Regions from separate parts of the Streptomyces sp. CA-249302 genome, predicted to be linked through region 1. Evidence: riboswitches for the same ligand, from Rfam matches in the RefSeq annotation. Region 1 holds a riboswitch; each other region holds the start of a gene.
The links. A riboswitch is a leader RNA that binds a small molecule or an ion and turns the genes downstream of it on or off. The one in region 1 is predicted to bind cyclic di-AMP.

Region 1 (7,625 bases):
ACCTCGTCCGCCGCGTCCTCGGCCCCCTCGGTGCCTGGTGGCTGCGCGACCGCTTCGAGGGCAAGGTGCAGGTCAGCGAGGTCGACCGGATCGTGCGCACGGACACGGACGGCACAAGCCCGACGCTCACGGTCCGCAGCCACACCGGCCGCACGGAGAACCTCTCCGCGGACCACGTCATCGCGGCGACCGGCTACCGGGTCGACATAGCCGCGATGGACTTCCTAGGCCACGAACTGCGCACCCGCCTCGCGGTGAGCCGTGGCGCGCCCAGGCTGGGCGCCGGTTACGTCTCCTCGGTCCCGGGTCTGTACTTCACCGGCCTGCCGTCCGCCGCCTCGTACGGCCCGGTGATGCGGTTCGTCTGCGGTACGGAGTTCGCGTCGCCGAGGCTGGCCAAGCACTTGGCGGCGGCACATGCCTGATTGACGACGAGCGGCCCGCCGCCCCCGCGGCGCGGGCCGCCCGTTGCCTCGAAGGGACTGCACTGGTACGGGAGTTGACCAGGTCACGCAGGTGAACAAGGCGGTCGTCCGGTTCGCGATGAGTCCATGGGGCGTACTGTCCGTATTCTCTGATCATGGCCGCACCCACCGCATATGCACTCATCGCCACCGACCTGGACGGCACGCTGCTCCGAGGCGACGACACGCTCTCCGACCGGTCCCTCGCCGTCCTCGCGCGCGTGGCGGAGTCCGGTGCCCGTCACCTGGTCGTGACGGGCCGGCCGGCCCCCAGAGTGCGGCCGCTCCTGGACGACCTCGGCAGCAAGGGGCTCGCGGTGTGCGGGCAGGGCGCGCAGGTGTACGACGCCGGCGCGGACCGGCTGCTGTGGTCCGTCACGCTGGACCGGGAGCTGGCCGAGACCGCGCTCGGCAAGATCGAGGCCGAGGTGGGCATGGTGTACGCGGCCGTGGACCAGGACGGCGTCGACGGGCTCACCCTCGTCGAGCCCGGCTATCTGATGCCGCACCCGACCCTGCCCGCGGTCCGGGTCGGCCGCCGCGACGACCTGTGGTGCGAGCCCATCAGCAAGGTGCTGCTGCGCCATCCCGACCTGTCCGACGACGAGTTGGCGGCGACCGCGCGTGCCGTGGTCGGTTCGCTGGCCACCGTCACCATGTCGGGACCCGGAACCGTCGAACTCCAGCCATGCGGCATCACCAAGGCGACCGGTCTCGCGCTCGCCGCCGAACACCTGGGCCTCGGCCCGCACGAGACGATCGCCTTCGGGGACATGCCCAACGACATCCCCATGTTCGACTGGGCCGCCCACGGCGTCGCCATGGCCAACGCCCATCCCGAACTCAAGGCGGTGGCCGACGAGATCACCCTGTCGAACGAGGACGACGGCATCGCCGTCGTCCTCGAAAGACTCTTCCCACAGGGCCGGTAGCGGCCTAGTAGGCGCCCCAGACGTTGTCAATCGAGCCGTACCGCTGGGCCGCGTAGTTGCAGGCGGCGGTGATGTTGGCGACCGGGTCGTACGGGTCGTACGAGGTGCCGGAGACGTGGTACGCGGCGAAGGTCGGGTCGATGACCTGGAGGAGGCCCTTGGACGGGGTGCCCGCCAGCGCGTTGGAGTCCCAGTTGTTGATGGCGTACGGGTTGCCCGAGGACTCACGGATCACGTTGCGGTAGATGCCGTTGTACGACCCGGGGATGCCGTGCTGCGCCATCACCTGGAGGGAGGCGCGGATCCAGCCGTCGAGGGTGTTGGAGTAGCCCAGCGAGGTGGCGGTCACGGTCGTCGTGGTGGCCGCGGAGGCGCTGGTCGCGCCGATGACCGGGAGGGCGAGGACGGTGGCGCCGAGGCCCACGGCGGCGAGCTTGCGGGCTATGCGGGAGCGGGCGGGACGGCGGTGCTGAGCGGCAGCGGACATGACGGGGTTCCTCTCCGTCGCCTGCGAGGTGAGCTGTCGGGTTCGGGCGGGAGCTGCCCGGCCGCGCCGCCGCAAGGCGACACGACTACACCCCAAGCCGGTCCGGAATGTCCGAAGACGTCCAGCCCCGGCGACTTACCTGGGTCCCCCGCTCCTGCCCGTGCGTTCTCGGTGGATGGTCCGGGCGGTGGCAGGATTCGGCGTCCGCCCGACAGGCCGGGAACGTATGCGAGAGCACATGTCCGGAACAAGTACCGGATTCACAGAACACCCCTATTGACCTTGCTCTGAGGCGTATGGGGTGCTTGATCCTTTGCTGCTGCCAAGGCTCAACTGGCATACCGGAAAAGGCGGATCGGCCGAAATGTGATGGAATGCCGATCATGGTCCGGCGTGAGCCAACTCACTGGCGTCCACAAGGGTGGCAAATCGGGCAATGCCCTCAACTCGCCGTCAATTGGCCGTCCATGGAATCCGCTTCTCCCGGGTCCGGTGGAACGCGACCTCGCTGCCCTCCGTGCAAACAACCTCATTGGAGGTCAAAAAGGACTCCGCGTCGCAGCTGATCTCGGAACGCGTCCGGATCGTCGTGTCCCAGGGCAGGTCCGGGCGGTGCGGCCGGATCGACCAGTCGGAGCGGGTGCGGGCCGACAGCGGGTCGGCCTCCAGCCGCCACCCGCCCTGGGGCGCCGAGCGGCTCGTACTGCTCCGGTTCCTCGAAGGTGATCGCCGGCTCGGCCGACGCACGCGCGCGTACGGGCAGTTCCAGCGAACTGCCCGTACGCGGCGCCCGACGGGACGGCACGCCCGATGCCGTTCATCGCGTCCTTGCAAGGAACCCCGAGCCCTCGGCCTCAGGAGAATCGGGTCTCTGCGCTCGCGGAGTCGTCGCTGTCGCTCGTGCGTGCTCGACCGCGAATCCGGCGGCGCCGAGACCCGGATGCGCGAGGGGTAACGTCACCCGGTTGGGTGACGGCGGCCCGCGACGTACTGGATCAGTCCGAAGGTCATGCCCATCGCGGCCGCCGAGAAACCCCGGTGCCGGCCCTTGTGGTCGCCGAGCCGGCCGGTGATCAGCAGGCCCGCGAAGGCGCCGATGTTGATCGCCATCTGGTACAGCGCGAAGCCGGCGTCCCGGCGCTGATGAGGCCGAGTCCGCCCCAGGCCATCCCCTGGGTCGGCACCGTCATCGCGTAGTGGCCGCAGGCGATCAGGATGCCGCCCCACAGGACGGCGCGGTACGAACTGAGGATGCGGTCGGCGAGCCGGCCGCCATGCCCATGCCGCCGTGGGCGACCGTGAGCAGGCCCTTGGGCCGGCCGAAGTAGGCGTGGTCGTCCTCGGGGGGTGGTTGGCTGCCGGGCTCGACGTCGGCTTCGGTTCGGGACACGGTTGGCGGCTTCCCTCCAGGTGGAACAAGTGGTCAGCTCAAGTCGATAAATATCCGTTGTTATCGGGTGATCAGAAACATACCGGGCGTGATCCGATACCGCCCCTGCTGGACGGGCGGGCGGCATCGGTGATCGAAAGGTGACCGGATACGCTGACTCGAGTGATGGCAGCGACCTATCGACAAACCTCGTAACCGGCAGTAGACACCAGCAGACAGGAGACCCCTCGTGACCGTCGTCGGGCCGTTCGGGCTGAGCGTGCGGGACCAGGCTCTGGAAGCCGATGTCCAGGCCGGATTGGCGGCCGTCGAGGAGGGACTGCTCGAAGCCACCAAGAGCGAGGTCCCCTTCATCACGGAGGCCGCCCAGCACTTGGTACGGGCGGGTGGAAAGCGGTTCCGTCCGCTCCTCGTGATGCTTGCCGCCCAGTTCGGGGACCCCTATGCCCCCGGAGTCGTGCCCTCGGCCGTGGTGGTGGAGCTGACCCACCTCGCGACGCTGTACCACGACGATGTCATGGACGAGGCCGCGGTGCGCCGCGGGGTCGACAGCGCCAACACCCGCTGGGGCAACTCGGTCGCGGTCCTGACCGGCGACTTCCTCTTCGCGCGCGCCTCGCACATCCTGGCGGACCTCGGCCCGGAGGCCGTCCGCGTCCAGGCCGAGGCGTTCGAACGCCTCGTCACCGGCCAGATCCTGGAGACGGCGGGTCCGCAGGACGGCCGGGACCCGGTCGACCACTACCTCGACGTGCTCGGCGGCAAGACCGGCTCGCTGGTGGCCGTGTCCTGCCGGTTCGGCGCGATGATGTCGGGCGCCGACGAGACGGTCGTGGACGTGCTGACCCAGTACGGCGAGCGGCTCGGGGTCGCCTTCCAACTCGCCGACGACGTACTGGACATCGCCTCCGACTCGCACGAGTCCGGCAAGACGCCGGGCACGGACCTGCGCGAGGGCATCCCGACGCTGCCGGTGCTGCGGCTGCGCGAGCGGGCGGCACGGCTTGGGCTGGCCGAGGACATCGCGCTGTGCGAGCTGCTCGACTCCGACCTCACCGACGACACGCGGCACGCCGAGGCGCTGGCCGGGCTGCGCGCGCACCCCGCGCTGGAGCAGGCGCGCCGGGACACCGTCCGGTACGCCGAGGACGCGCGGGCCGCGCTGGCTCCGCTGCCGGAGTGCGACGCGAAGCTCTCCCTCATGGAGATGTGCGACGCGGTGGTCCACCGGGCCGGCTGAGCCACGTACCACCTTCTGGGGTGTGTGACGCACGTCACTACTCTGGACTGAGTCCAATCCAAGATTGATTCCGTACTCGTACTCAGAAGGCCGGCGCAGGGGGTGCCGGCCGAGTTACGGGGAGACAAAAGAATCATGGGCATGAACGCGACGTTCTCGAAGCGCCGTAAGAGCCTGATCGTCACCGCTGTCGCGGTGGCCGCCGCGGGCGGTGTCGCCGCAGCGGTGATTCCCGCCTTCGCCACCGGAGGCTCCCGCGCCGACCACGCGGGGCACGCCGGCATGAGCGGCATGACCGACCAGACCATCGTCAGCCAGAGCGGGACCGTCTCCGGCGGCACCGGGGGGACCCTGCTGGCCACCAGCCTGCGGGGCGCCAACGAGGTGCCCGTGGCGGGCGGTCCGGCCGTGGGCGACAAGGACGGCGCCGCGCTGGAGTTCATCAAGGTCAAGGGCGACAAGGTCTCCGTCGCCGTGACCTGGCGCGGCACCGGCAAGCCGACCATGCTCCACATCCACCAGGGCGCCAAGGGCACCAACGGCGGCGTCAAGGTCGACTTCACCAAGCTGCTCGAGAAGAGCAGGCGGCACAGCGTCACCGGCACCGTCCAGGTGAAGGACAAGGGGCTGCTCGACGCCCTGAAGAACGACCCCGGATCCTTCTACGCCAACCTGCACACGGCCGAGTTCCCGGGCGGCGCCGTCCGTGGCCAGCTCCACAAGGTCACCGTCGCCTCCTTCGACTTCCGCGACGCCTTCGACAACTTCCAGGCGTCCGTGGTCAAGGGCAAGCAGATCTACGAGTGCAAGCCGGCCGAGGGCGGCGGCTACGCCTTCGCCCAGCGGGACGTCGCCGCCCTGCTCGGCGGCGGCATCCAGCACTCCTTCGTCAAGCCCAACTCCGGTACGCCGCAGTGGGTCGCGCCCGACCGCAGCGCCGTCACCGGCGCCCTTCTGTCCAAGACGGCGAACGGGGACGGCAACATTCCGGAGCTCGACCTCAAGGCCACCCAGTCCGGCAAGCACCACGGCCTGCTGGCCGGCACCGCCGAGATCCTGCGCCTGAACACCGTCGGCGGAGTCGCACCCTCCGGCTCCTGCACGCCGGGCACGATCGTCGGCGTGCCCTACCAGGCGGACTACGTGTTCGTGCAGAGCTGAGACAGGAGTTGACGCAGGCTCCACCGGGCGGTGTCTCCCCAGCCACGACCCCTACGGGTCGGGGGAGGCGCCGCCCTCTCACGTCATACCCCAGGAGTACGCGGAGTTGCCTCCGAGGTCTGACGCTTCCTCCTGGCCGATTTGGTCAACTGGAAACCACGGAAAACACCACTCCTCACCGATTCGGGTGAGAATGGCGGCTGGGGTGGAAGACGAGTGCAGGCAGACGAAGTTGGAAGCCGCCGCCGACGACGGAGGTAGCGCAGACATGGCACCGTACGAATCCGACGACAGCACGAGCGCCGGGGCGGCCGACGACCTGCACCCCGGTCGGCGCAGGGCCACGCGGTACGTCGTCCCGGTCGCGGTGGTGGGGGTGGCTGCGGCGACCATCGGGCTCGTCCCCGCACTCGCCGACTCCGGCGACCCGGACCTGCCGAAGATCAGCGCACAGCAACTCATCGAGAAGATCGCCAAGTCGGACGTTCAGCAGATGTCCGGCACGGTGAAGGTCACCACCGACCTGGGCCTGCCCGACCTCGGCGGCCTGGAGAGCAGCCTGACGTCCGGAGCGGCCGGCGGTTCCGGTGACGGATCCTCCGCCGACCCCACCGCGAAACTCACCGAACTGGCCACCGGCACGCACACCCTGCGCGTCGCCGCCGACGGCCCGGACAAGCAGAAGCTGTCCCTCCTGGAGAACGCGGCGGAGTACAGCCTCATCCACAACGGCAAGGACGTCTGGGGCTACGACAGCCAGTCGAACGAGGTCTACCACTCGACCGTCGCCGACAGCGCCGACGCCAAGCAGAAGCAGGACGAGACGCCGGCCACGCCGGACCAGCTCGCCAAGGACGCCCTCAAGGCGGTCGACGACACCACCTCGGTGACCGTCCAGGGGACCGCCCAGGTCGCCGGCCGTGACGCGTACCGGCTGGTCATCAAGCCCAAGGACAGCGGCTCGACGGTCGGCCAGATCACCGTCGCGGTGGACGCCAAGACCGGTCTGCCGCTGAAGTTCACGCTGACCCCATCGAGCGGCGGCGCCGCGGTGATCGACGCCGGCTTCACCCAGATCAGCTACTCGAAGCCGTCCGCCTCGACCTTCGACTTCAAGACGCCCAAGGGCGCGAAGGTCACCGAGGACGGCAAGACCGACCACACGAACGGCCACTTCGAGGGCAGCCTGAAGGGTGCCGACAAGGGCGCCAAGTCCGACGAGGACCTCGGCAAGGACCTCGACGGGCTGAACGTCATCGGCAAGGGCTGGACCTCCATCGCCACCTTCGACACCGGCGGCCAGGGCATGCCCTCCGGCTCCGAGGCCGGCGGCGGCGCCTTCGGCGGCTTCCTGGACTCGCTCGGCGACAAGGTCTCCGGCAAGTTCGGCTCGGGCACGGTCTTCAAGACCCGTCTGATCAACGCCCTGATCACCGACGACGGCAAGGTCTACGTCGGCGCGGTGAGCAAGGACGCCCTGGTGAAGGCGGCGAACGCGGGCTAGGGCCGCTCCGGCCCGGGGCGGTTCCGGCAGGCGACACGCCGGAACCGCCCCGGCCGGGAACCTTGCGTGACGGCCATTCGTAGTCACTGTGAGTAGTCGTCATGCGGGGTCGTACGAGCACGAATCGAGGGGGCCGATGGACGAGCCGTCCGCCAAGGAGCCGGACCGGGAAGGGAAGCGGGAGGACGCGGAGGAGAGCGTGATCGCCACCCGCGCCCTCACCAAGCGCTACTGCGGCGGACAGCTCGCCGTCGACGGCCTCGACCTGACCGTCCCGGCAGGCAGCGTCTTCGGCTTCCTCGGCCCGAACGGCTCGGGCAAGACCACCACGATCCGCATGCTGATGGGCCTGATCGAGCCCACCTCGGGCACGGCCCGCGTCCTGGGCCACCCGATGCCCAGAGCCACCCGCAAGGTCCTCCCGCACGTGGGCGCCCTGATCGAAGG
Region 2 (7,625 bases), 1.1 Mb from region 1:
CCTCGACCCGACGGCGAACTTCTGGCACACGGGCGGGGACAAGGTCGTCTTTACGACGGAGAAGGGCGCGGAGCGAGCCCGCACCCCGGGCCTGTCCGCCGACATCGTCCCCCTCGGCCCCGACCTCGACTGGCGCCGCCTCCTGGAGCACCTCCACGAGGTACGAGGGGTACGGCGCCTCATGGTCGAGGGCGGCGGCACGATCCACACCCAACTCCTCCAGCAGGGCCTGGCGGACGAACTCCAGCTGGTCCTGGCCCCGTTGTTCGTCGGCGACCCGGAGGCCCCGCGCCTTTTCGGTCCCGGCGGCTACCAGGGCGGCCGCCTGCGCCTGCTGGAGAGCCGGCGGATCGAGGACGTGGTCCTGATGCGCTACGAGCCCACGGCCCCCGGCGCCGGAGCCCTCCCGTCCGCCGCCGACCACCACTGGCTCGCCCTCGCCTGCGAACTCGCGGCCCTGTGTCCGCCCTCCCGGACCGCCTTCAGCGTCGGCGCGGTCGTCGTCGCCGCCGACGGCACCGAACTGGCCCGCGGCCACTCCCGCGAGGGCGACGACCCGGTGGTCCACGCGGAGGAGGCGGCCCTGGCCAAGCTGGACCCGGCCGACCCGCGCCTGCCCGGCGCGACGGTCTACAGCAGCCTGGAGCCCTGCGCCCACCGAGCCTCCCGCCCGAAACCGTGCGCCCGCCTGATCCTCGACGCGGGAGTACGCCGGGTGGTCACGTCCTGGCGCGAGCCGGACACGTTCGTGACGGCGGCGGACGGAAACGGCCTGCTCACGGCACAGGGCGTCGAGGTCGTCGTACTCCCGGAGTTCGAGGACCGGGCGAAGGCCCCGAACGGCCACCTCCTGGGCTGAGCGGTATCGGGCTTCTCGGTCCGATCGGCCCATCAGATCCTGCGCCTCCGCTCACACCGGGTCACGCTGCTCGTGACCCGGTGTGAACAAATGCGGAGGTAACACCCATGAGGTCAGTTCCCAGGCGAGCGGCGGCACTTCTGCTCGTGCCCCTGCTCACCGCGGCCGTCGCCTCATGCGGCGCCACCGAAACCGGGTCCCGGACCATGGCCCGTGCCCTGCCCCCGGACGCCTCCTTCACGCACCCCGGTGTGCTCGTCGACAAGGCCCAGCTGGACGCCGTACGAAAGAACGTGACGGCCGGGAAGCAGCCGTGGCTGAAGGCGTATCTGGACATGCGGGACAGCAAGTACGGGTCGTACAAGTACGCGCCGGAGCCGTACGAGCACGTCGACTGCCCGTGGGGCGACAAGCCAGCGCACGGGTGTGTCGAGGAGCGGCAGGACGCCATCGCCGCCTACACGCAGGCCCTGCTCTACAGCGTCACCGGCAAGCAGCAGCACGCGCTGAAGGCCCGCGAGATCATGGACGCCTGGTCGGCGAAGATCAAGCGGCACACCGAGGAGGACGCGGGGCTTCAGACCGCGTGGGCCGGGTCGACCTGGGCACGGGCCGCGGAGATCGTGCGGTACGCGCCGGGGGCCGGCTGGCCGGCGGACCGGGTCCAGCGGTTCGAGCGGATGCTGCGCACCGCCTACCAGCCCCAGGTCACCCAGAACCTGCCCGACTACAACGGCAACTGGGACCTCGCGATGACCGACGCGGCCATCGGGATCGCCGTCTTCACCAACGACCACAAGGCATTCGACGCGGCCCTCAAGCGCTTCCGCAACCGGGTGCCCGCCTACTTCTACCTGGAGAAGGACGGCCAGGTGCCGCTCACCCCGGCCGGCTCCACCGTGAACACCCCGCAGAAGCTGACGACGTACTGGTTCAAGCAGACCCGGTTCAAGGACGGTCTTGCCCAGGAGACCTGCCGCAACTTCAAGCACGTCGGCTACTCCCTCGCGGCCACCGCGCACATCGCCGAGACCGCCTGGCACCAGGGCGTCGACCTGTACGGCGAGGTCAAGGACCGGCTCAAAGCGGCGCTCGACTTCCACGCCCGCTACCAGATGGGCGAGAACCCGCCGGCCTGGCTGTGCGGCGGCAAGGTCGACCGGAACATGGGCCCCGACCTGGAGGTGGCCCTCAACCACCTGGAGAACCGCCTCGACGTCAAGGTCCCCTACGCCCACAAGCTCGCCGAGGAGACCCGCCCGGCCGGTACCGACGACCTCTTCGTCTCCTGGGAGACGCTGACCCACGCGGGCAACCCCGGAGCCTGAAACACCGAGGGCCGGAATCCAGTGACTGGATTCCGGCCCTCGGCCTTGAGTAGCGGGGACAGGATTTGAACCTGCGACCTCTGGGTTATGAGCCCAGCGAGCTACCGAGCTGCTCCACCCCGCGTCGGTGTGTCACCAGCATACGCCATCCGCGGGACGCTCAGCACCACGGTTTGCTCCCGCCCCTGCTCACCTGCGTCATTCGGTCGGCCCACACCGCTCGCCGCCGGCCCCCGCTCCGGGAAGCCTGGACATGTGGATCATGAGCGGCGGCCGTACACGAGAGCCGGCGGGCGGCTGTCCCGCGACGCCGTCGCGCTCGTCCGGGTGCTGCCCGCCCTGCTGATCATCGGCGGGATCCTGTACGACGGCCTCACCCCGAAGGACTTCACGGCCATCCCCTTCTTCACGGCCGCCCCGCTCGTCGCCGCCCCCGTCCTCTCGCTCGCCGCCACCGCGGCCACCGGTGCCGTGGCCGTCCTCGCCGCCTACGGGGTGCACGTCAGATTCGGCTGGGGCCCGGACGCCGACACCCTCACCGAGGCCGCCACCGTGGCCACGGTCGCCCTGCTCGCGGTCGGCATCAACCGGGTGGTGGCCCGCGGTGACGCCCGGCTCGCCTCCACCCGCGAGATCGCCGAGGCCGCCCAGCGTGCCGTACTGCCCGAACCGGCCGAGCGGATCGGCGGGTTCGCCATCGCGGCGCGGTACGAGGCGGCGCAGAAGGACGCCTTCATCGGCGGCGACCTGTACGCGGTGCAGGACACCCCGTACGGCGTCCGGCTCGTCGTCGGTGATGTGCGGGGCAAGGGGATGGGCGCGGTGGCCGCCGTCGCCGTCGTCATCGGGGCCTTCCGGGAGGCCGCCGAGCAGGAGGCGAGCCTTGAAGCGGTCGCGGGACGACTGGACCGGGCGCTGGCCCGGGAGGGCGCCCGGCGCGCGGGACTCGACGCCTACGAGGGGTTCACCACCGCCGTGCTCGCCGAACTCCCGCACGGGGACGGGGTGGTGAGGCTCGTCAACCGCGGCCATCCGCCGCCGCTGCTCCTCTGCTCCGACGGCACCGTGCGCACCCTGCACGCGGGCGAGCCCGCACTGCCGCTGGGGATGGGCGAGTTGGGGGCGTGGCCGGACCGTGCCGAAGAGGCGAAGTTCCCCGGCGGAGCCACCCTGCTGCTCCACACCGACGGACTGTCCGAGGCGCGGGACGGGCACGGGGAGTTCTACGACCCCGCGGCCCGGCTGGCCGGCCGGGTCTTCCGCGAGCCCGGCGCGCTGCTCGACACCCTCGCGCGCGAGGTCCGCCGGCACACCGGGGACGGCACCACGGACGACATGGCGCTGCTCGCCGTACTGAGACCCTGATTGTCGTCACCGGTGGTGATCGGGCGGTCCCCCTCCGCATAACGACTGACATACCGTCAATAGCTGTGAAGATCCTGAGGTCTGGTCAACTCGCCCGTTTTTCGCCGGGCATGGGCCCTACGTCCAGGCAGGATTCGTTAATGATCAAGCCGAACAGCTTGGAAACGGCCCCCCGGGTCTATTAACGTTCGATAACGCAGCGCGGTCGTCCCAGCCGTCACAATGGCGGCTCCGTGCGCACGCGCCGAATCCCGCAAGGGAACCGGGGAACCACCACCCTGGGGTGAATCGCACGGATCCCGTCGTGGGAACACGGCAGGTATACGCGCGTAGGAGACCTTCCTGCTCCGAACCCGTCAGCTAACCCGGTAGGCGAGAAGGAAGGAAAGGAGCACGCCCACGTGGCGTCCAACCCGCCTGCCCCGGCAGCCCCGTTCGTGCCGAGTACCGAGCCCTTCGGTTTCCCCGGCCCCCGCACCGACGAGGGTCAGTGGGAGGAGTGGAACCCCACCGCGGAGTCCCTCGCTCCGGTACGCGGCCGGCACCGTGTCGCCAAGCAGCGCGGCGGAGGACTCGCCCGCAGCTCCACGGTTCTCGGCGTCGGCGTCATAGCCGCCGTCGGCGCGGGCGGTATGGCCAGCGCCAACACCGGCAAGCCGCCGGTCTCCATCTCGATGCCCGATCTGCCCTCCGTCGGCGGCGTGTTCGGCGGCTCCTCGGACGCCCCCAAGGGCTCCGCGACCGCGCTCAGCAACGTCGGCGTGACCACCGAGGACACCGCGCAGGGCACCAGGGGCGCGGGCGAGGCGCTGCGCGACCGCATCATGGCGCAGGCCGAGTCGCAGCAGGTCCAGGTCGACAGCAAGGCGCAGTCGGCCACCGAGGCGGCGCTCGCCAAGCAGGTCGACGACGCGGCCGCGAAGGCCGAGAAGGACGCGGCGGCCAAGGCCAAGGCCGCCAAGGAGAAGGCGGAGGCGGCGGCCAAGAAGGCGGCCGAGGCCGCGAAGCTCGCCGAGCTCGCCAAGCAGTACAAGCTCCCGGTCGGCTCCTACACGATCACCGGCACCTTCGGGCAGGCCGGCTCCATGTGGTCCTCCGGCTACCACACGGGCCTCGACTTCGCCGCCCCCACGGGCACGCTCATCAAGGCGATCCACTCGGGCACCGTCACGGAGGCCGGCTGGGCGGGGTCGTACGGCTACCGCACGATCATCACCCTCGACGACGGTACGGAGCTGTGGTTCTGCCACCAGTCGTCGATCAGTGTGAGCGTCGGCCAGAAGGTCGCCACCGGTGACGTCATCGGCCGCGTGGGCGCCACCGGCAACGTGACCGGGCCGCACCTGCACCTCGAGGTCCACCCGAACGGCCAGTCCGACGGCATCGACCCGATGACGTGGCTGCGCAGCAAGGGCCTCAACCCCTGACGGCTGCAGGATCTTTGACGTTCACGGGATTTCTGCGGGCGTGCCGGAATGAGCTGTTCCGGCACGCCCGTTGACGTTGTGGACCGCCGACGAGGCCGCCTCCTTCGCCGTCCTGGACGCCTACGCGGCGGCGGGCGGCAACTTCGTGGACACCGCCGACGCGTACTCGGCCTGGGTGCCCGGCAACAAGGGCGGCGAGTCCGAGACGATCGTCGGCTGGGGGTCCCCCGCTCGAAGAGTGGGGGAGGACAAGGGCCCGCGGCAACCGGGCCGACGTCGTGATCGCGACCAAGGTGAGCCAGCACCCGGAGTACCCGGGCCTGTCCGCGGCCAACATCTCGGCCGAGCGGCTGCGCGCGTCCCTGGAGTTCTCCGACCGCGAGGGCCTGGCCAAGTACGTGGCCGTGCAGCCGCACTGCAACCTGGTCTCGCGCGGTACGTACGAGGGCGACCTCCAGGACCTGGCCGCCCACTACGGCCTGGCCGCGGTCCCGTACCACGCACTGGCGTCGGGCTTCCTGACGGGCAAGTACCGCCCGGGTACGACGGTGGACTGCGCGCGGGCGGCGGGCGCGTCGAGGCACGTGGAGTCGGAACGGGGTCAGCGCGTCCTGACGGCCCTCGACGAGATCGCCGAGACCCACGGCGTCCCGGTCGCGACCGTCGCCCTGGCATGGCTCGCGTCCCGGCCGACGGTGGCGGCCCCGATCGCGTCGGCGCGGACGGTGGAACAACTCCCAGCACTGCTGGGACTGGCGGACCTGACCCTGACGGACGCGGAATTCACGCAGCTGACCCAGGCATCGGCCTGAATCCCCGCTGTTCTCTTCCTCTGCCGGCTTCTTCTCCCCGCCGCAGCGGCGCCCCGCCACGGCGGCGTTCCCCGGCGGTGCCGAACCTCCGCAGCCCTACGACTGATACGGGTTGTACGAGGGATACGGCCCCGCCGGATACCCGTAGCCGTACCCGTACGCCCCGTACACCGGCCAGGGCGGCGCGGCCACCGGTACCGGTGGTGCGGTCATCCGGGCCGCGTAGTCCAGCGCCGGGCGGGCCACCTCGCGCCGCAGCCACAGCTCGTTCAGCAACTCCCGTTCCCGGCGCGGGAAGTCGGTCCCGCCCCGGCCTTTCCGGCCCCGGTGCCGCAGGAACGCCAGCGAGGTCGCGTACGCCTCGTACTGCGTCACCGCCTGCGCCGCCGGCTTGCCGAAGTGGTGCCCGGCGTAGTCGCGGGCCAGCTGCCGTGCCCGCATCGAGCCCAGCGCGAACGGCTCGGCGGGCGTCAGCCACCCGGCGGCGGCGTACGCGGGCAGTTCCTCGCGCACGGTCCGCAGCTCCCGCTGCCGGGTCCAGACGGCCAGCCAGGTCAGCAGCCCGAACGCGGGCACCATGAACAGCGCGTACACCCCGAAGAACCCGTACTCGCCGAACGACGACGAGCCGTTCCAGATCGCGTGCATGCCCATCGCGAGCAGTAGCCCGGTGAGCGGCACGAGCACGCGCCGCACCTGGCGCCGGTCGGATGCCATCGCCGCGGCGAGCCCGAAGCCGATGCCGGTGAGGACGGTGAAGAGGGGGTGCGCGAAGGGCGACATGATCACGCGGACGAAGAAGGTGGCCGCGGTGACGGAGGCGATGCCGCGGTCGCCGGTGAGCTGGTCGGTGCCGAAGGCGGTGCCGAGGTAGAGGATGTTCTCGGTGAACGCGAAGCCGGTGGCGGTGACCCCGGCTATCACCACGCCGTCGACGATCCCCGTGAAGTCCCGTCTGCGGAACAGGAAGACGAGCAGGACGGCCGCGGCCTTGGCGGACTCCTCGACGATCGGCGCTATCACCGTCGCGCCGAGTGTGTCCGCGCTCGTCGGGTCCGCGGTCGCCGTCGCTATCCAGCGGGTCGCGAAGCTGTTGGCGACGATCGCTATGAGCGCCGCCGCGCAGGCGCCCCAGGCGAAGGAGAAGAGCAGGTTCCGCCAGGGGCCGGGGGCGACCCGGTCGAGCCAGCGGAAGGCGGCTATGAGAAGCGGTACGGGCAGCACGGCGAGGCCGAGCCCGACCAGGAACCCCTCGGTGCCGGTCTGTTGGCGTACCAGGGCCAGGATGACGAGCCCGGAGAGCGCGAGCAGGGTGCACAGCGCGCTGTACCGCACCCACCTGCGCTGCCACCAGCGCATGTGCCTGAGCGCACCACCGGCCGGGCCACCGGGGTGCGGCGGGTGCGTCGGGTACGGGGGACACGTGGCCACGGCATTGACCCTAACGAGCGAGGGCGCCGCCCGCGACGGTGCATCGGGCTGCCGGAGGGGGCTTTCAGGCGCCGGTGGGGGGCTGGTTGTGATGCTGTACGCGACGGAAGAGCAGGTCGTTCACGACATGTCCCTTGTCCAGTCCCTGCCCCTCGAAACGGGTCAGCGGCCGGAACTCCGGACGGGGCGCGAAACCGCCGTCGGACTGCGTGTTCTCGAAGTCCGGGTGCGCGCCGAGCACTTCGAGCATCTGTTCGGCGTACGGCTCCCAGTCGGTCGCGCAGTGCACGAGGCCGCCGGGTCTGATGCGGGCCGCGGCCAGGGTCAGGAACTCGGGCTGGATCAGCCGGCGCTTGTGGTGGCGCTTCTTGGGCCAGGGGTCGGGGAAGTAGACGCGGAGCCC
Region 3 (7,625 bases), 1.8 Mb from region 1:
GGCCTCGCGCCGCCACTGGGCGTACTTCACGGCTTCGCCGAGGGCCCGGACGGCGCGCTCGGCGGCGGGGTAGGCGGGGATGAGGCGGGGTTCGGTGTCAGGGGGCCGCGGCGCCCCGGGCGGGGTCGGTGCGGAGGACGGCGGGGGCAACTGCTGCGAAGGGCGGAGCCGGCGGGCACCGGAGGCCTTGGCCTCGGCCTGCGGTGCGGTGCCGGCCGCGGCCGACAGGGCTTCGGCGAGCCCGCCGAGCTCCACATGTACGACGAGCACGGGCTTGCCGGGGACCTGTTCCGCGGCGGACCGCAGCGCCTCGGCCAGCTCGGCGTCCGCGACCGAGGCCTCGCCGATCGCCGGGATCGCGGTGACGACCACGGCGTCGCACGAGTCGTCCCCGAGGGCCCGCAGCAGCGCCGCGTGGAAGTCGCCCGCCGTGGCCCCCGTGGTCAGGTCCAGCGGCTGCTGCGGCCTGAGCCCCTCGGAGAGGCAGGCGTCGTACGTCAGCAGCCCCAGCGACTCGGAGTTGCCGAGGATCGCCACGCGCGGGCCCTTCGGCAGCGGTTGCCGGGCCAGCAGCAGGCCCGCGTCGACGAGTTCGGTGATGGTGTCGACACGGATGACCCCGGCCTGCCTCAGCAGCGCGGACACCGTCGCGTGCGGCAGGCGCGTGGCCCGTACGGCGTGCCCTTGCGGTGCGCTGCCGGCGCCCTGGACGACTACCAGCGGCTTGGCGGCCGCGGTGCGCCGGGCGAGGCGGGTGAACTTGCGCGGGTTGCCGATGGACTCCAGGTACATCAGTACGACGTCGGTGTCCGGGTCGTCGTACCAGTACTGGATGACGTCGTTGCCGGACACGTCCGCGCGGTTGCCGGACGACACGAAGGTCGAGACGCCGGTGACCCCTGTGACGCCGCCGCCGCGCCGGTGCAGCCGGGACAGCAGGGCGATGCCGATGGCGCCGGACTGGGCGAACAGGCCGATGCGGCCGGGGCGGGGCATCTCGGGGGCGAGGGAGGCGTTGAGCCGTACCTCGGCCGAGGTGTTGATGACCCCGAAGGCGTTCGGCCCGATGATCCGCATGCCGTACGTGCGCGCGTGCCGCACGAGTTCGCGCTGGCGCTCGCGCCCCTCGGGCCCGCTCTCGGCGTACCCGGCGGAGACCACGACCAGCCCCTGCACTCCGTGTTCGCCGCACTCGGTGACGACCTCGGGCACCTGCTCGGCGGGCACGGCGACGACCGCGAGGTCCACGTGCCCGTCGATGTCCCGGACCGAGCGGTGGGCGGGGATGCCGTCGAGTTCCTTGAGGTCGTCGGGGAAGGCCTTGTTCACGGCGTACAGCGAACCCGTGAACCCGGCGTCCCTGATGTTGTCGAGAACGCTGCGGCCCACGCCCCCGGCGGTGCGCCCGGTGCCGACCACGGCGACCGAGCCGGGCACCAGGAGCCGCCGTACGGACCGCGCCTCCGCGCGCTGCTCACGCGCGCGTTGGACGGCGAGCGAGCGGTCGGTGGGTTCGAGGTCGAACTCCAGGCGTACGACGCCGTCCTCGAAGTGGCGCTGCTGGGTGTAGCCCGCGTCCGTGAACACCTTGATCATCTTGGTGTTGGCGGGCAGCACCTCGGCGGCGAAGCGGCGGATGTCGCGCTCGCGGGCGACGGCCGCGATGTGCTCCAGGAGGGCGGAGGCGACACCACGGCCCTGGTGCGCGTCCTGGACAAGGAAGGCGACCTCGGCCTCGTCGGCGGGGGCCGACGCGGGCATGCCGTCGGCACCAATGCGGTCATAGCGTACGGTGGCGATGAACTCGCCGCCGACCGTGGCCGCGAGTCCCACCCGGTCCACAAAGTCGTGGTGCGTGAAGCGGTGGACGTCCTTTGCGGACAGACGCGGGTAGGGCGCGAAGAAGCGGTAGTACTTCGACTCGTCCGACACCTGCTCGTAGAAGCTGACCAGGCGCTCGGCGTCATCAACGGTGATGGGGCGGATGCGTGCGGTGCCGCCGTCGCGCAGCACCACGTCGGCTTCCCAGTGGGCGGGGTACTCGTGCCGGTCCGACGAGGTCTGCATGGGCCCCAGAGTACGGCTCGCGTCCGACAACGGCGCGAGGCAGTCTGTGGAGAACCGACAGCAGAGCGGGCAGGACGGAAGTCGGGCCGAGGCCGCGGCCCGACTACTCACACCGGACGGACGAAGGTCCGGTCCGGGCACGCTTCGCGTGTGGGAAACTGGTCTAGACAACCCTGAACACCGAAGGGCAGCATCACATGGCTGAGCGCCGCGTCAACGTCGGCTGGGCCGAGGGCCTCCACGCCCGCCCCGCTTCCATCTTCGTCCGGGCCACCACGGCCGCAGGTATCCCGGTGACGATCGCCAAGGCCGACGGCAACCCCGTCAACGCGGCCTCCATGCTGGCCGTCCTGGGCCTGGGCGCCCAGGGTGGCGAGGAGATCGTCCTCGCCTCCGACGCCGAGGGCGCGGACGTCGCCCTCGACCGTCTGGCCAAGCTGGTCTCCGAGGGCCTCGAGGAGCTTCCCGAGACCGTCTGATCAGGGCATCACAGAAGGGCTCGTCCGAATTACCGGGCGAGCCCTTCGCATTTCCTCCACCGGGATCGCCGAATTCCCGATCGGGGGCAGCATGAATAACCCCCGCGAATTTCTCACTTCTTTGTATACGGCGCCCGTGTTAATGCCGCAGGCTCGGCATGTTTACGGCATGTTGCGAGTTCCTCACACGGTCGGTGCGATCGCCGCCGGAGGTGAACCGCAGCCGGTGCACCGCGCTGGAGCGCTCGGTGTGCAGCGAGGTGACGGCACGCGCGCGTTCGCTGTCGCCACGGGCCACCGCGTCGACGATCGCGCCGTGCTCCGCCCAGGACTCCACGGGGTTGACGGGGGCGTCCACGGCGTACATCCAGGCGATCTTGTGGCGCAGCTGCGTCAGCATCGAGGTCAGCGCGGGGCTGCCGGAGGCCTGGGCGAGCGTCTCGTGGAACCAGCTGCCCAGGGAGCGCAGATCCTCGCTGCTGCCCCTCCTGGCCCGCTCCTGACCCAGTCTCACCAGGCCGCGCAGGACCTTGAGGTGGGCCTCTGTACGCCGCTGGGCGGCGCGGGAGGCGCCGAGCGGCTCCAGGAGCATGCGCATCTCCAGCAGGTCGGCGGCCTCCTGCTCGTTCGGTTCGGCCACGCACGCGCCCGCGTGCCGCCGGGTCACCACGAAGCCCTCGGCCTCCAGGGTGCGCAGGGCCTCACGGACGGGGACGCGCGAGACGCCGTAGCGACGGGCCAGGAGTTCCTCGGTGAGGCGGCTCCCGCGCTCGTAGACACCGGCGACGATGTCGTCTCTGATCGCCGTGCATACCGAGTGCGCCGGAATACGCATGACCGACCTCCGTCTTAATCCCCGTGAAACGTCGCCGATTGACGTGTGTTCGGTGACTCTATTGCAAACGGCGGGAATTTCCGACGGGGGGTCGGAATCCATGGATATTTTTTGGACACCAAGGTGACGGAAACGGCGAAACCCCGGCTCGGGGAGCCGGGGTTCCAGGAGATCCTGCGGTCCGTCGTCAGACGTTCACGCCGTGCGAGCGCAGGTAGGCGACGGGGTCGATGTCCGAGCCGTAGTCGGGGGTCGTACGGGCCTCGAAGTGCAGGTGCGGTCCGGTGACGTTGCCGGTCGCGCCGGAGAGGCCGATCTGCTGGCCCGGGGTGACGGTCTGGCCCACCGAGACGCCTATGGACGACAGGTGACCGTACTGGGTGTACGTCCCGTCGCTCATCTTGATCACGATGTTGTTCCCGTAGGACCCGCCCCACCCGGCCTCCACGACCGTGCCGGAGCCGACCGCGTGGACGGACGTACCGCTCGCCGCGTGGAAGTCGATGCCGGTGTGGCTGCCGGAGGACCAGAGGGAACCGCCGGTCTTGTAGCCCGTGGAGACGTACGAGTTGGAGATCGGCGCGACGAAGGTGTTGAGGCGCTTGCGCTCGGCCGCGCGGGCGGCGCGCTCCTTGGCCTCACGCTCCGCCTTGGCCTTGGCGGCGGCCTTCTTGCGCGCGGCCTCCAGGGCGGCCTTCTTGCGGGCGGCCTCCTCGGCGGCCTGCTTCTGCGCGTCGGCCTGGGCGTCGATCTTGTCGGCTATGGAGTCGCCGATGGCGATGACGGGGTTGAGGCCGGTCTGCTCGACCGAGTTGTCGGCGGCGAGCGCGGGAGACGCGAGGGTGCCGATGACACCGGTGGTGGCGAGGGCGGCGACGCCGGCCGCCTGGACGGTGGAACGCTTGACGCGGCTGGGACGGCGGTGCTTCCCGGTGGCGCACATGAACGCCATGTACTGGCTGGTCCTTTCCTTCCTTCTCGCCTACCGGGTTAGCTGACGGGTTCGGAGCAGGAAGGTCTCCTACGGACCCCCTCGCTGGCGCGCGGGCGTCCGATTCACCCCAGGGACTTCGATGGGTCCCCGGCTCCCCTGGCTCGCGCCGTACGGGGACTCGGCGATGACTGCCCGGTGCCACGGATGCGGCGCGGTGCCTGACGGACAGCCCGGACGACGCTAAGCGGGCCCGCTTTCAATCCCCAAACGGATCACGGTGTTTGTAGCGCATCCCACAGGGCAGACAGGCAACCTCCGCCCCAATTCGGACATACGAGGGCCCTGGTGACACTTCAGTCACCAGGGCCCTCACGCGCGCGTGCCCCTACTCGGCGGCCACCACGGTCACTTCACCGATGCCGAGGGCCTCCACGGGCGCCTTGATCTGCGCCGCGTCACCGACGAGGACGGTCACCAGGCGGTCCACCGGGAAGGCGCTCACTGCCGCCGCGGTGGCCTCCACGGTGCCGGTCGCGGCGAGCTGCCGGTACAGCGTCGCCTGGTAGTCGTCGGGCAGGTGCTGCTCGACCTGGTCGGCCAGCGTGCTCGCGACGGCCGCCGCGGTCTCGTACTTGAGCGGCGCCACCCCGACGAGGTTCTGCACGGCGACGTCCCGCTCGGCGTCGGTGAGGCCGCCCTCGGCGAGCGTGCGCAGCACCTTCCAGAGGTCGTCGAGCGCCGGGCCGGTGTTCGGGGTGTCGACGGAGCCGCTGATGGCGAGCATCGAGGCGCCGGTGCCGTCCGGGGCGGAGCGCAGGACCTGGCCGAAGGCCCGCACGCCGTAGGTGTAGCCCTTCTCCTCGCGCAGGACGCGGTCCAGGCGGGAGGTGAGGGTGCCGCCCAGGCAGTACGTGCCGAGCACCTGCGCGGGCCACACGCGGTCGTGCCGGTCGGCGCCGACGCGGCCGATGAGCAGCTGCGTCTGGACGGCGCCGGGGCGGTCGACGATGATCACGCGCCCGGTGTCGTCGGCGGTCACCGGGGGCACGGGGCGGGGGTCGGCCTTGGAGCCGGTCCAGGTGCCCAGGGTCTCGCCGAGCAGCGCGTCCAGGTCGATGCCGGTGAGGTCGCCGACGACCACCGCGGTGGCCGTGGCGGGCCGGACATGGCGGTCGTAGAAGGCACGTACGGCCGCCGCGTCGATCTTCTCGACGGTCTCCTCGGTGCCCTGGCGCGGGCGCGACATCCGCGAGGTCGCCGGGAACAGCTCCTTGGAGAGCTCCTTGGCGGCCCGGCGGGAGGGGTTGGCCAGCTCGTGCGGGATCTCGTCGAGGCGGTTGCGGACCAGCCGCTCGACCTCGCTGTCGGCGAACGCGGGCGCCCTGAGGGCGTCGGCGAGCAGACCGAGCGCCTTGGCCAGGCGGGAGGCCGGTACCTCGAGGCTGATGCGGACGCCCGGGTGGTCGGCGTGCGCGTCGAGGGTGGCGCCGCAGCGCTCCAGCTCGGCGGCGAACTCCTCGGCGGAGTGCTTGTCGGTGCCCTCGGAGAAGGCGCGCGCCATGATCGTGGCGACACCGTCGAAGCCGGCCGGTTCGGCCTCCAGGGGCGCGTCGAGGAGCACCTCGACGGCGACGACCTGCTGGCCGGGGCGGTGGCAGCGCAGCACGGTGAGGCCGTTGCCGAGCGCCCCGCGCGTGGGTGCCGGGAACGCCCACGGCTTGGCCTCGCCCGCCTGGGGCTGCGGGTGGAACTCCATCGTGGCGAGCTCGGTCACTTGGCCGCCTCCTCGTTCTTGTCGCCGGCTTCGACCGTGGCCTCGGCCTCGGGGTCATCGGGGAGATCCGCGTCCTCGGCGGCCTCCGGGGAGACGGGCTCGTAGACGAGCACCGCGCGGTTGTCGGGCCGCAGCCGGGCCTTGGCGACCTCCTGGACCTCCTGCGGAGTCACCTCCAGGACGCGCTTGACGGCGGTCAGGGCGAGCTGCGGGTCGCCGAACAGGACGGCGAACCGGCACAGTTCGTCGGCGCGGCCCGCGACCGTGCCGAGGCGGTCCAGCCACTCGCGCTCCAACTGGGCCTGGGCGCGCTCCATTTCCTCGGCCGTGGGGCCCTCCTCGGCGAACCGGGCGAGCTCCTCGTCGATGGCGGTCTCGATGACCGGCACCTCGACGTCACCGGAGGTCTTCACGTCCAGCCAGCCCAGGGAGGGCGCGCCGGCCAGCCGCAGCAGGCCGAATCCGGCCGCGACGGCCGTACGGTCGCGGCGTACCAGGCGGTTGTACAGGCGGGAGGACTCGCCGCCGCCGAGGACGGTGAGCGCCAGGTCGGCCGCGTCGCACGCGCGCGTGCCGTCCTCGGGCAGCCGGTAGGCGGCCATCAACGCGCGCGCGGGGACCTCCTCCTCGACGACCTCGCGCAGCTGCTCGCCGATGATCTCGGGCAGCGAACCGTCACGGGGCGCGGGCTTGCCGTCGTGCGCGGCGATGGAGCCGAAGTACTTCTCGACCCAGGCGAGCGTCTGCTCCGGGTCGATGTCGCCGACCACCGACAGGACCGCGTTGCCCGGCGCGTAGTACGTGCGGAAGAACGAGCGCGCGTCCTCCAGGGTCGCCGCGTCCAGGTCGGCCATCGAGCCGATCGGGGTGTGGTGGTAGGGGTGGCCCTCCGGGTAGGCGAGGGCGGTGAGCTTCTCGAACGCGGTGCCGTAGGGGACGTTGTCGTAACGCTGCCTGCGCTCGTTCTTGACGACGTCGCGCTGGTTCTCCATGGACTCGTCGTCCAGGGCGGCGAGCAGGGAGCCCATGCGGTCGGCCTCCAGCCAGAGGGCGAGCTCCAGCTGGTGGGCGGGCATCGTCTCGAAGTAGTTGGTTCGCTCGAAGCTGGTGGTGCCGTTCAGCGAGCCGCCGGCGCCCTGCACCAGCTCGAAGTGGCCGTTGCCCTTGACCTGGCCCGAGCCCTGGAACATCAGGTGCTCGAAGAGGTGAGCAAGGCCGGTGCGTCCCTTGACTTCGTGGCGCGAGCCGACGTCGTACCAGAGGCACACCGCCGCGACCGGGGTCAGGTGGTCCTCGGAGAGCACCACGCGCAGCCCGTTGGCCAGGCGGTGCTCGGTCGCTGTCAGGCCCCCGGTGCCTGCCTGGTCTGTGGCCGTGTGACCCATGGGCATGTACGTCCCTTCACCTCGCGGATGCGGTGGTTGAAACCGCGGTTTTCCTGCCGGTCCTGCCACTGTATGCAAGCGTGCGGATCGTCGGCGAAGTTCCCGCGGGACGTACGCCCACAGCGGATCGCGTAGCCTGCGGGCAGCCGCG
Region 4 (7,625 bases), 250 kb from region 1:
GAGGACTTGGACCGCCTCACCCAGCGCGAGCGCGAGGTGCTCCGTCTCATCGCGCGCGGCTACGCGTACAAGGAGATCGCCAAGCAGCTCTTCATCTCCGTCAAGACGGTCGAGTCCCATGTCTCGGCGGTCCTGCGGAAGTTGCAGCTGTCGAACCGGCACGAGCTGACACGGTGGGCGACGGCGCGACGGCTGGTCTGAGCGGGGGAGGGTGAGGCGGGGCGACTGGTCCGAGCGGTCGGCGGGGAGGCAGGCTGCGGTCGGTCGATGATCGGGCGCCGGTCCTCGGCGCTCGCTCACACCACCCGCGTGGCCCCCGCGAACGGCATCTCGTCGATGGGCGCGATGCGTACGGGAGCCGACGGGTTCGGGGCGTGGATCATCCGGCCGTTGCCGATGTAGATGCCGACATGACTGATGCCGGAGTAGAAGAACACCAGGTCGCCGGGGGCGAGTTCGGAGCGGGAGACGCGGTGGCCGGCGTCGATCTGGGCGTAGGTCGTGCGGGGGAGGGAGACACCGGCGGAGCGGTAGGCGGCCTGGACGAGGCCCGAGCAGTCGAAGGCGTCGGGGCCGGTGGCGCCCCAGACGTAAGGGCTGCCGAGCTTGGAGTAGGCGTAGGAGACGGCGGCCGCGGCACGGGAGTTGGGCGCCTTGGCCGTCGTACCGGAAGGAGCCTCCAGGCCGACGCGCGAGCCCGAGCCGGACGACCGTGACGCACGGCCTGCCCCGCCGCCGTCCTCTCCCAGCCGGGCGCGCTCCTCGGCCGACAGCTGGGACAGCAGCCGGCGGGCCGCGTCCAGTTTGCCGGTGATCGTCTTCTTCTCGCGCTCCAGCTCTGCCTGCCGGGATTTCAGCGAGGCCAGCTCCACGCGTGCGGCCCCGCGCAGCCGCTCGATCTCCCGCAGCTGTTTGCGGACGCTCGCCACGGCCGCCGCCTGCCGGGTGCTCGCTCGGTCGACGAACTCGGCGCCGTCGAGGTAGTGGTCGGGGTCGTCGGAGAGCGCGAGTTGCAGCGCCGGGTCGATCCCGCCGTCGCGGTACTGCGCCGCGGCTGTCGAACCCAGCGCGTCCCGGGCCGAGTTCAGCTTGTCCGTCTTGCGCGCCGCCTCGTCCCGCAGCCCCGAAAGCTTCTGCTCGGCCGCGTCCGCCTTCTCCTGCGCGCCGTTGTACTTCTCGGTGGCGGCCTCCGCCTCCTGGTACAGCTTGTCCACCTTCGCCTTGACCTGCGCCGGCGTCAGCTGTGGCGCCGCGTCACCGGTCCCGTCGAAGGCCGTCGCGGTCGCCGCGCCCGCGAGGGCGATCGTGAAGGCGGTACGGGCCGTATGGCCGCTGATCGAACGCCGACTGGGCCTGCGGTGCGCTGCCACGTGGACTGCACGTCCTTTCGTACGACCGCCCCGGACACCGGGACGGCTTACGCGTCCGGCGGCGGCCCGCACAGGGGGAGCGGGCCGCCGCCGGACCTTCTCGGCGGTGGTGATCGACTGCCGCCCCTGGCCCGGGCGGCGGTGGGGAGCCGGTCACCTGGTGGAGGACGCTAAACCCGGCTGTGTCGGCTTGGTAACGCACTGTGCGGAAGTGTCCCGCGCGGATCGGCCGATGACCGTAAACGACCGTGATCCCGGACCGGAGCCGACGACTTCACGCAGTGCGCTGACCGATGTGGCGGTTCCTGGACACGTACGAGTGACGGGCTGCTATGAGCCGCATATATGCAAGATCCACTCATGCCGGGCGGGCGGCTCGCGGCGGGGCCGGTGTAGGGCGCACCGAGCGCCCCTGTCTAAGCTCCGGCCTCATGGACGTACTCATCCATCTCTTCGTCGGCCTGCACATCGTCGGCATCGCCTCGCTGCTCGGCGGCTTCCTCACCCAGATGAAGGCGATGGGCCGCGGCGAGGCCCGTTTCGTCCCGGCGATGCTGCACGGCGCGCTGACGATGCTGGTCACCGGCGCGATCCTGGTCGGCCTCAACCAGGCCGACGACCAGCACGTCAACAACATCAAGATCGGCCTGAAGCTGGCCCTGCTGATCGTGATCCTCGGCCTGGTCTACGTGAAGCGGGACGACGAAAAGGTCGACAAGAGCCTGTTCGGGCTGGTGGGCGCGCTGACCACGGCGAACATCTTCATCGCGGTGCTGTGGACCTGACCCCGGCGCGGGCGGCGGCGACGGCCCCCGCGGCGACGGCGAGCCATGCCGCCACCGCGATCCACAGCAGTATCTGACCGGGGCCCTTGAGCCACGGGATGTCGAGGGCGGCGGCGATGGACAGCGTCGCCGTCGCGGTCATCCCCATCGGGAAGACGGTGGCCCAGCGCCGCACGTCGTAGTGCAGCCGGGGCCGCAGTGCCTCGGCGACGAGCAGTACGGCGTACCAGGCCACGTCGAGCACGAGGAGCGTGACGGTGACGGCGCGCAGGACGCCCCGGTCGTCGTCGTTCCACAGGTACAGACGCGAGCTGTCGGCGGCGATGAGCTTGGACCCGGCCAGCGCCGAGATGGCGAGCGCGCCGCCCGCGACCCAGTGGTCGCCGGCGCCTTCGAGGATCTGGCGCGGGTCGAAACGGGCGAGGGCGAAGCCGTAGATCACCAGGCCGAGCCAGAACAGCACGAGCGCGGTGCGCGCGAGCCACCCCACCGCCTGCGCCCCGGCCAGCGCGGCCGCGAGCACGGCGAGCCCCTGTGTGGCCACGCAACACAGGAACACCGCGCCCGGCATGCGCCGCCTCCAGTGTCGTACGACGTCCACGAGCAGCACGGGCCACAGGACGGCCGCCAGCGCCAGCAGGGCCTCGGCGAGCGTCTGCCACCCGAGTGCGGAGAACCGCGTCCCCAGGACGGTGGTCGCCGCGACGGCGGTGAGCGCGGCGGGCGACCCGGCGTCGGCCCGCCACCGCTCCCTGTCCAGCACGAGCCGCGCGACGAAGTCCGCCGCCAGTCCGAGCCAGGCCGCGCAGGCGATCACCAGCGCGACGCGCGACACCACCTCGTACCCGGTCAGATGCAGCCCGATCGACACGATGCCGGTCGCCATCACGGCAGCCCCGGCCGCCGGCGGACGCTCCGCCCACCAGGCACGGAGCGGGGAGGACGTGTCGGCGGAGTGGGCGGCCATGCAGCCGATGCTAAGGAGCACACCACGGGTTGCGGGCGGGGCACGCGCGCGTGGGCGAGGGAATTCGCGCGGGCGCGGGCACGGAGGCAGGGGCGCCCGGAGAGGAGAGGGGGCGCGCGGGGCGTGTCGCGCGCTGGCGCTCGGGAACCATCGCGCGCTGAGCGCTCAGCGCTCAGGGCGCGCAGGAATCTCCGCGCGCCCTGCGCTCAGATCGCGCGAGCCCCACAAGAGGCACGTGAGGAGCCCCGGCGCCCCCGGCGCCCCCGGCGCCCTCGCGCTCGACAGCCCCGGCGCCCCTACCTCACGCCGGCCGCACCACGCTGTGGATGATCGACTCGCCGCCGTAGTAGATCGACTCCTCGCGGACGTACGCGCCGGGCTTGGGGGCGTGGATCATCATGCCGTTGCCTATGTAGATGCCGACGTGGCTGATGTCGTCGTAGAAGAAGATCAGGTCGCCGGGCTGGGCGTCGGCGAGGGAGACCGTGGTGCCGGCGTTCACCTGGTCGTAGGTGGTGCGGGGGAGGGAGACGCCGGCGGCCTTCCAGGAGGCCTGGGTGAGGCCGGAGCAGTCGTAGGAGCCGGGGCCGGTGGCGCCCCAGACGTACGGCTTGCCGATCTGCGCGCGCGCGAAAGCGAGGGCCTTCTCGGCCTTGGTGGAGTACGAGGAGTCGGTGGAGGTGCTTCCCGAGGTTCCCGAGTCCGAGGAGGAACTGCTCTCCTGGGCCGCCTCCTCCTTGGCCTTCTGCTCGGCCGCCTGCTGCTTCGCCAGCTCCGCGGCCTTTTGCGCGGCCTCTTCCTGCTTCTTCTTCTCGATCGCCGCGAGCCGCGCCTTCTCCTCCGCGGTCAGCTTCGACAGCAGATCGCGCGCGTCGGAGAGCTTCTTCTGGACCGTGGACTTGGCCGTCTGCAGGTCGTTCTGCGACTCGGTGAGCGACTGGAGGCTCTCGGAGGCCTCCTGCCGCTTCTTCATCGTCGCGGACTGCTCGCTGAAGTAGTCGTCGACCTCGCTCTTCTGGCGGGAGGTCAGCCGGCCCATCAACTGCGTCTGGTCGAAGTAGTCCTGCGGGGTGTCGGCGAGCAGGAAGGTCGCCGTGTCGGGCGCGGCGGCACCCGTGCGGTACTGCGCGGCGGCGAAGGAACCGAGCCGCTCCCGCTGTTCGTTGAGCTTCTGGGCGCGCTTGGCGACGTCGTCGAGGAGGGTGTCCACGCGCTTGCGCTGCTTGGAGGTCTTCTCCTTCGCCGCGTTGTACTTCTCGGTCGCCGACTCCGCCTGGCGGTACAGGTCGTCGACCTTCTTCTCGACTTCCTCGAGGGAGGGGTTCCCGTCCGTCGACGGGGCGGCGTTGGCCGTCTGGGAGAGCAGGGCCACGGAGGTGAGGGCGGCCGTGGCGAGGGCGGGGGTGCGTATGCCGGCCACACGCGTACCTGCGGGACGCGACTTGCGGTGCGACGCCAAGGTTGGCGACTCCTTCCATACTCCGCCTACCGAGTTAGCTGTCGGGTTCGGGCGGGTGGTTCGGAAGGGTTGCCCTACGGTCCGTGTCCCTCAAGGGAGTTGGACCGATTCACCCCAAGGTCGGTGTGGGTCCCCGGCTCCGGCTGCGCGGCGGCGCCCCGGACTCGGCGGAGGCCGCACGGCCCGGCGAGGTTCGCCGGTGGGGGTCGTACGGCCTGCTCGGAACGGTAGCCAACTCGTGTGGCCCGTGTGAAGGTTGATGTTCGATATGCCCGATACATTTTCGTGACCTTTGGTCAGGCGATCGGAGTTCGTCACATTCTGTGATCATGCGGCATGGGAGCGTTACGACCGCCTCGGATCCGGCGATGTTCCCGGGGCGGCAGCGGGTTGTCAGTGGGGCACCCTAAACTCGGAGAGCGATGAGCAGCCTCTTTGACGACAGCTTCCTGGCGGACCTCAAGGCACCCCGTGGCCGTGAGGAGGAACCCCCACCGCCGCCCGAGGACGATCACGTACCGGAGCCGGTTCCGGACGATCTGTTCGGCGGGAGGTTCGACGTGCCGCCGGACCGGGACGCGTACTACCGTGACGGCGCGCCCCGCCCGGTGATCGACGCCGCCGCCCTGCTGGACGGGCTGAACGAGAACCAGCGCGCGGCCGTCGTGCACGCCGGCACGCCCCTGCTCATCGTGGCCGGCGCCGGCTCCGGCAAGACCCGTGTGCTCACCCACCGCATCGCGCACCTCCTCGCCGAGCGGAACGTGCATCCGGGCCAGATCCTCGCGATCACCTTCACCAACAAGGCCGCGGGCGAGATGAAGGAGCGCGTCGAGCAGCTCGTCGGCCCGCGCGCCAACGCGATGTGGGTGATGACCTTCCACAGCGCGTGCGTGCGGATCCTGCGCCGGGAGAGCAAGAAGCTCGGCTTCACCTCCTCCTTCTCGATCTACGACGCCGCCGACAGCAAGCGGCTGATGGCGCTCGTATGCCGCGATCTGGACCTCGATCCCAAGCGGTACCCGCCCAAGTCCTTCAGCGCCAAGATCAGCAACCTGAAGAACGAGCTGATCGACGAGGAGGACTTCGCTGCCCAGGCCGCCGACGGTTTCGAGAAGACCCTCGCCCAGGCCTACGCCATGTACCAGTCGCGGCTGCGCGAGGCGAACGCCCTCGACTTCGACGACCTGATCATGACCACGGTCAACCTGCTCCGTGCCTTCCCGGACGTCGCCGAGCACTACCGCCGCCGCTTCCGCCACGTCATGGTCGACGAGTACCAGGACACCAACCACGCCCAGTACGCGCTGGTCAGGGAGCTGGTCGGGACCTCCGAGCACCCCGTGGACGTACCGCCTGGCGAGCACGACCTCCCGCCCGCCGAGCTGTGTGTCGTGGGTGACGCCGACCAGTCGATCTACGCCTTCCGCGGCGCGACGATCCGCAACATCCTCCAGTTCGAGGAGGACTACCCGAACGCGACGACGATCCTCCTGGAGCAGAACTACCGCTCCACGCAGACGATCCTCTCCGCCGCCAACGCGGTCATCGAGCGCAACGAGTCCCGCCGCCCCAAGAACCTGTGGACCAACGCGGGCGCGGGCGCACGCATCACCGGCTATGTCGCCGACACCGAGCACGACGAGGCCCAGTTCGTCGCCGAGGAGATAGACCGTCTGACCGACGCGGGCGACGCGAAGGCCGGCGACGTCGCCGTCTTCTACCGTACGAACGCCCAGTCCCGTGTCTTCGAAGAGATCTTCATCCGTGTCGGCCTGCCCTACAAGGTCGTCGGCGGTGTCCGCTTCTACGAGCGCAAGGAGGTCCGGGACGTCCTGGCCTACCTGCGCGTACTGGCCAACCCCGAGGACTCGGTGCCGCTGCGCCGGATCCTGAACGTCCCCAAGCGCGGCATCGGCGACCGCGCCGAGGCGATGATCGACGCCCTCTCCCAGCGGGAGAAGATCAGCTTCCCGCAGGCGCTCAAGCGGGTCGACGAGGCGTACGGGATGGCCGCGCGGTCGACGAACGCCGTGAAGCGGTTCAACACGCTGATGGAGGACCTCCGTACGATCGTCGAGTCGGGTGCGGGACCGGCGACCGTCCTGGAGGCGATCCTCGAACGGACCGGCTACCTCGCCGAGTTGCAGGCCTCCACCGACCCGCAGGACGAGACCCGGATCGAGAACCTCCAGGAACTCGCCGCCGTGGCCCTGGAGTTCGAGCAGGAGTCCGGCGAGGGTGAGGAGCCCGGCTCGCTCGCCGACTTCCTGGAGCGGGTCGCGCTGGTCGCCGACTCCGACCAGATCCCCGACGAGGACGAGGACGGCTCCGGAGTCATCACCCTGATGACCCTGCACACCGCCAAGGGCCTCGAGTTCCCGGTGGTCTTCCTGACCGGCATGGAGGACGGCGTCTTCCCGCACATGCGCGCCCTCGGCCAGACCAAGGAGCTGGAGGAGGAGCGCCGGCTCGCGTACGTCGGCATCACGCGTGCGCGTGAACGGCTGTACCTCACCCGGTCCTCCCTCCGGAGCGCCTGGGGCCAGCCGTCGTACAACCCGCCCTCCCGCTTCCTGGAGGAGATCCCGGCCCAGCACGTCGACTGGAAGCGCACGGGCGCCACGGCCCCGGTCTCCTCCGGCCCGGCGTCGAGCGTGGCGTCCTCCCTGTCCTCCTCCCGCTCCCGCTCCTCGGCCTCGGGCGCGTCCGGCTTCGCGACGAGCCGCGCCTCCGACAAGCCGGTGGTCTCGCTGGCGGTCGGCGACCGGGTCACCCACGACCAGTTCGGCCTCGGCACGGTCGTGGCGGTCAAGGGCACGGGCGGGAACGCGGAGGCGACGATCGACTTCGGCGACGAGAAGCCGAAGCGGTTGCTGCTGCGGTACGCGCCGGTGGAGAAGCTGTAGCCGACGGGCGCGACACACCAGCCCGTCTGGGGGCGCAGCCCCAGGTCTTCTACGTCGGGTCGAGCCCGTGGCTGCGCAGCCAGGGCAACGGGTCGATGGCGGAGCCCCCCGCCGGCCGAACCTCGAAGTGCAGGT

Region 2: another riboswitch for cyclic di-AMP. It lies ahead of ACQEWB_RS23230 (M23 family metallopeptidase); the one in region 1 lies ahead of ACQEWB_RS28215 (transglycosylase SLT domain-containing protein).
Region 3: another riboswitch for cyclic di-AMP. It lies ahead of ACQEWB_RS36705 (M23 family metallopeptidase); the one in region 1 lies ahead of ACQEWB_RS28215 (transglycosylase SLT domain-containing protein).
Region 4: another riboswitch for cyclic di-AMP. It lies ahead of ACQEWB_RS29375 (NlpC/P60 family protein); the one in region 1 lies ahead of ACQEWB_RS28215 (transglycosylase SLT domain-containing protein).

The regions. Positions count from the first base shown of each region.
Region 1 covers NZ_JBNJMG010000001.1:6,247,593-6,255,217, forward strand. Annotated here, with positions in the region: gene ACQEWB_RS28205 (FAD-dependent oxidoreductase) at 1-425, shown strand, start outside; gene ACQEWB_RS28210 (HAD family hydrolase) at 581-1,396, shown strand; gene ACQEWB_RS28215 (transglycosylase SLT domain-containing protein) at 1,401-1,883, opposite strand; cyclic di-AMP (ydaO/yuaA leader) riboswitch at 1,889-2,080, opposite strand; partial or broken gene ACQEWB_RS28220 (CocE/NonD family hydrolase) at 2,337-2,661, opposite strand; partial or broken gene ACQEWB_RS28225 (peptide MFS transporter) at 2,844-3,273, opposite strand; gene ACQEWB_RS28230 (polyprenyl synthetase family protein) at 3,503-4,513, shown strand; gene ACQEWB_RS28235 (CHRD domain-containing protein) at 4,655-5,674, shown strand; gene ACQEWB_RS28240 (LolA family protein) at 5,943-7,178, shown strand; gene ACQEWB_RS28245 (ABC transporter ATP-binding protein) at 7,315-7,625, shown strand, end outside.
Region 2 covers NZ_JBNJMG010000001.1:5,180,783-5,188,407, reverse strand. Annotated here, with positions in the region: gene ACQEWB_RS23250 (dihydrofolate reductase family protein) at 1-859, shown strand, start outside; gene ACQEWB_RS23245 (alginate lyase family protein) at 967-2,187, shown strand; tRNA gene ACQEWB_RS23240 (tRNA-Met) at 2,238-2,311, opposite strand; gene ACQEWB_RS23235 (PP2C family protein-serine/threonine phosphatase) at 2,443-3,552, shown strand; cyclic di-AMP (ydaO/yuaA leader) riboswitch at 3,785-3,942, shown strand; gene ACQEWB_RS23230 (M23 family metallopeptidase) at 3,954-4,979, shown strand; partial or broken gene ACQEWB_RS23225 (aldo/keto reductase) at 5,050-5,791, shown strand; gene ACQEWB_RS23220 (PrsW family intramembrane metalloprotease) at 5,888-7,222, opposite strand; gene trmB (tRNA (guanosine(46)-N7)-methyltransferase TrmB) at 7,287-7,625, opposite strand, start outside.
Region 3 covers NZ_JBNJMG010000001.1:8,096,176-8,103,800, reverse strand. Annotated here, with positions in the region: gene ACQEWB_RS36720 (GNAT family N-acetyltransferase) at 1-2,067, opposite strand, end outside; gene ACQEWB_RS36715 (HPr family phosphocarrier protein) at 2,265-2,546, shown strand; gene ACQEWB_RS36710 (GntR family transcriptional regulator) at 2,686-3,381, opposite strand; gene ACQEWB_RS36705 (M23 family metallopeptidase) at 3,569-4,333, opposite strand; cyclic di-AMP (ydaO/yuaA leader) riboswitch at 4,347-4,509, opposite strand; gene ACQEWB_RS36700 (M16 family metallopeptidase) at 4,701-6,089, opposite strand; gene ACQEWB_RS36695 (M16 family metallopeptidase) at 6,086-7,480, opposite strand.
Region 4 covers NZ_JBNJMG010000001.1:6,493,776-6,501,400, forward strand. Annotated here, with positions in the region: gene ACQEWB_RS29355 (LuxR C-terminal-related transcriptional regulator) at 1-201, shown strand, start outside; gene ACQEWB_RS29360 (NlpC/P60 family protein) at 297-1,370, opposite strand; gene ACQEWB_RS29365 (hypothetical protein) at 1,802-2,155, shown strand; gene ACQEWB_RS29370 (tellurite resistance/C4-dicarboxylate transporter family protein) at 2,133-3,122, opposite strand; gene ACQEWB_RS29375 (NlpC/P60 family protein) at 3,424-4,581, opposite strand; cyclic di-AMP (ydaO/yuaA leader) riboswitch at 4,590-4,761, opposite strand; gene pcrA (DNA helicase PcrA) at 5,004-7,490, shown strand; gene ACQEWB_RS29385 (M23 family metallopeptidase) at 7,540-7,625, opposite strand, start outside.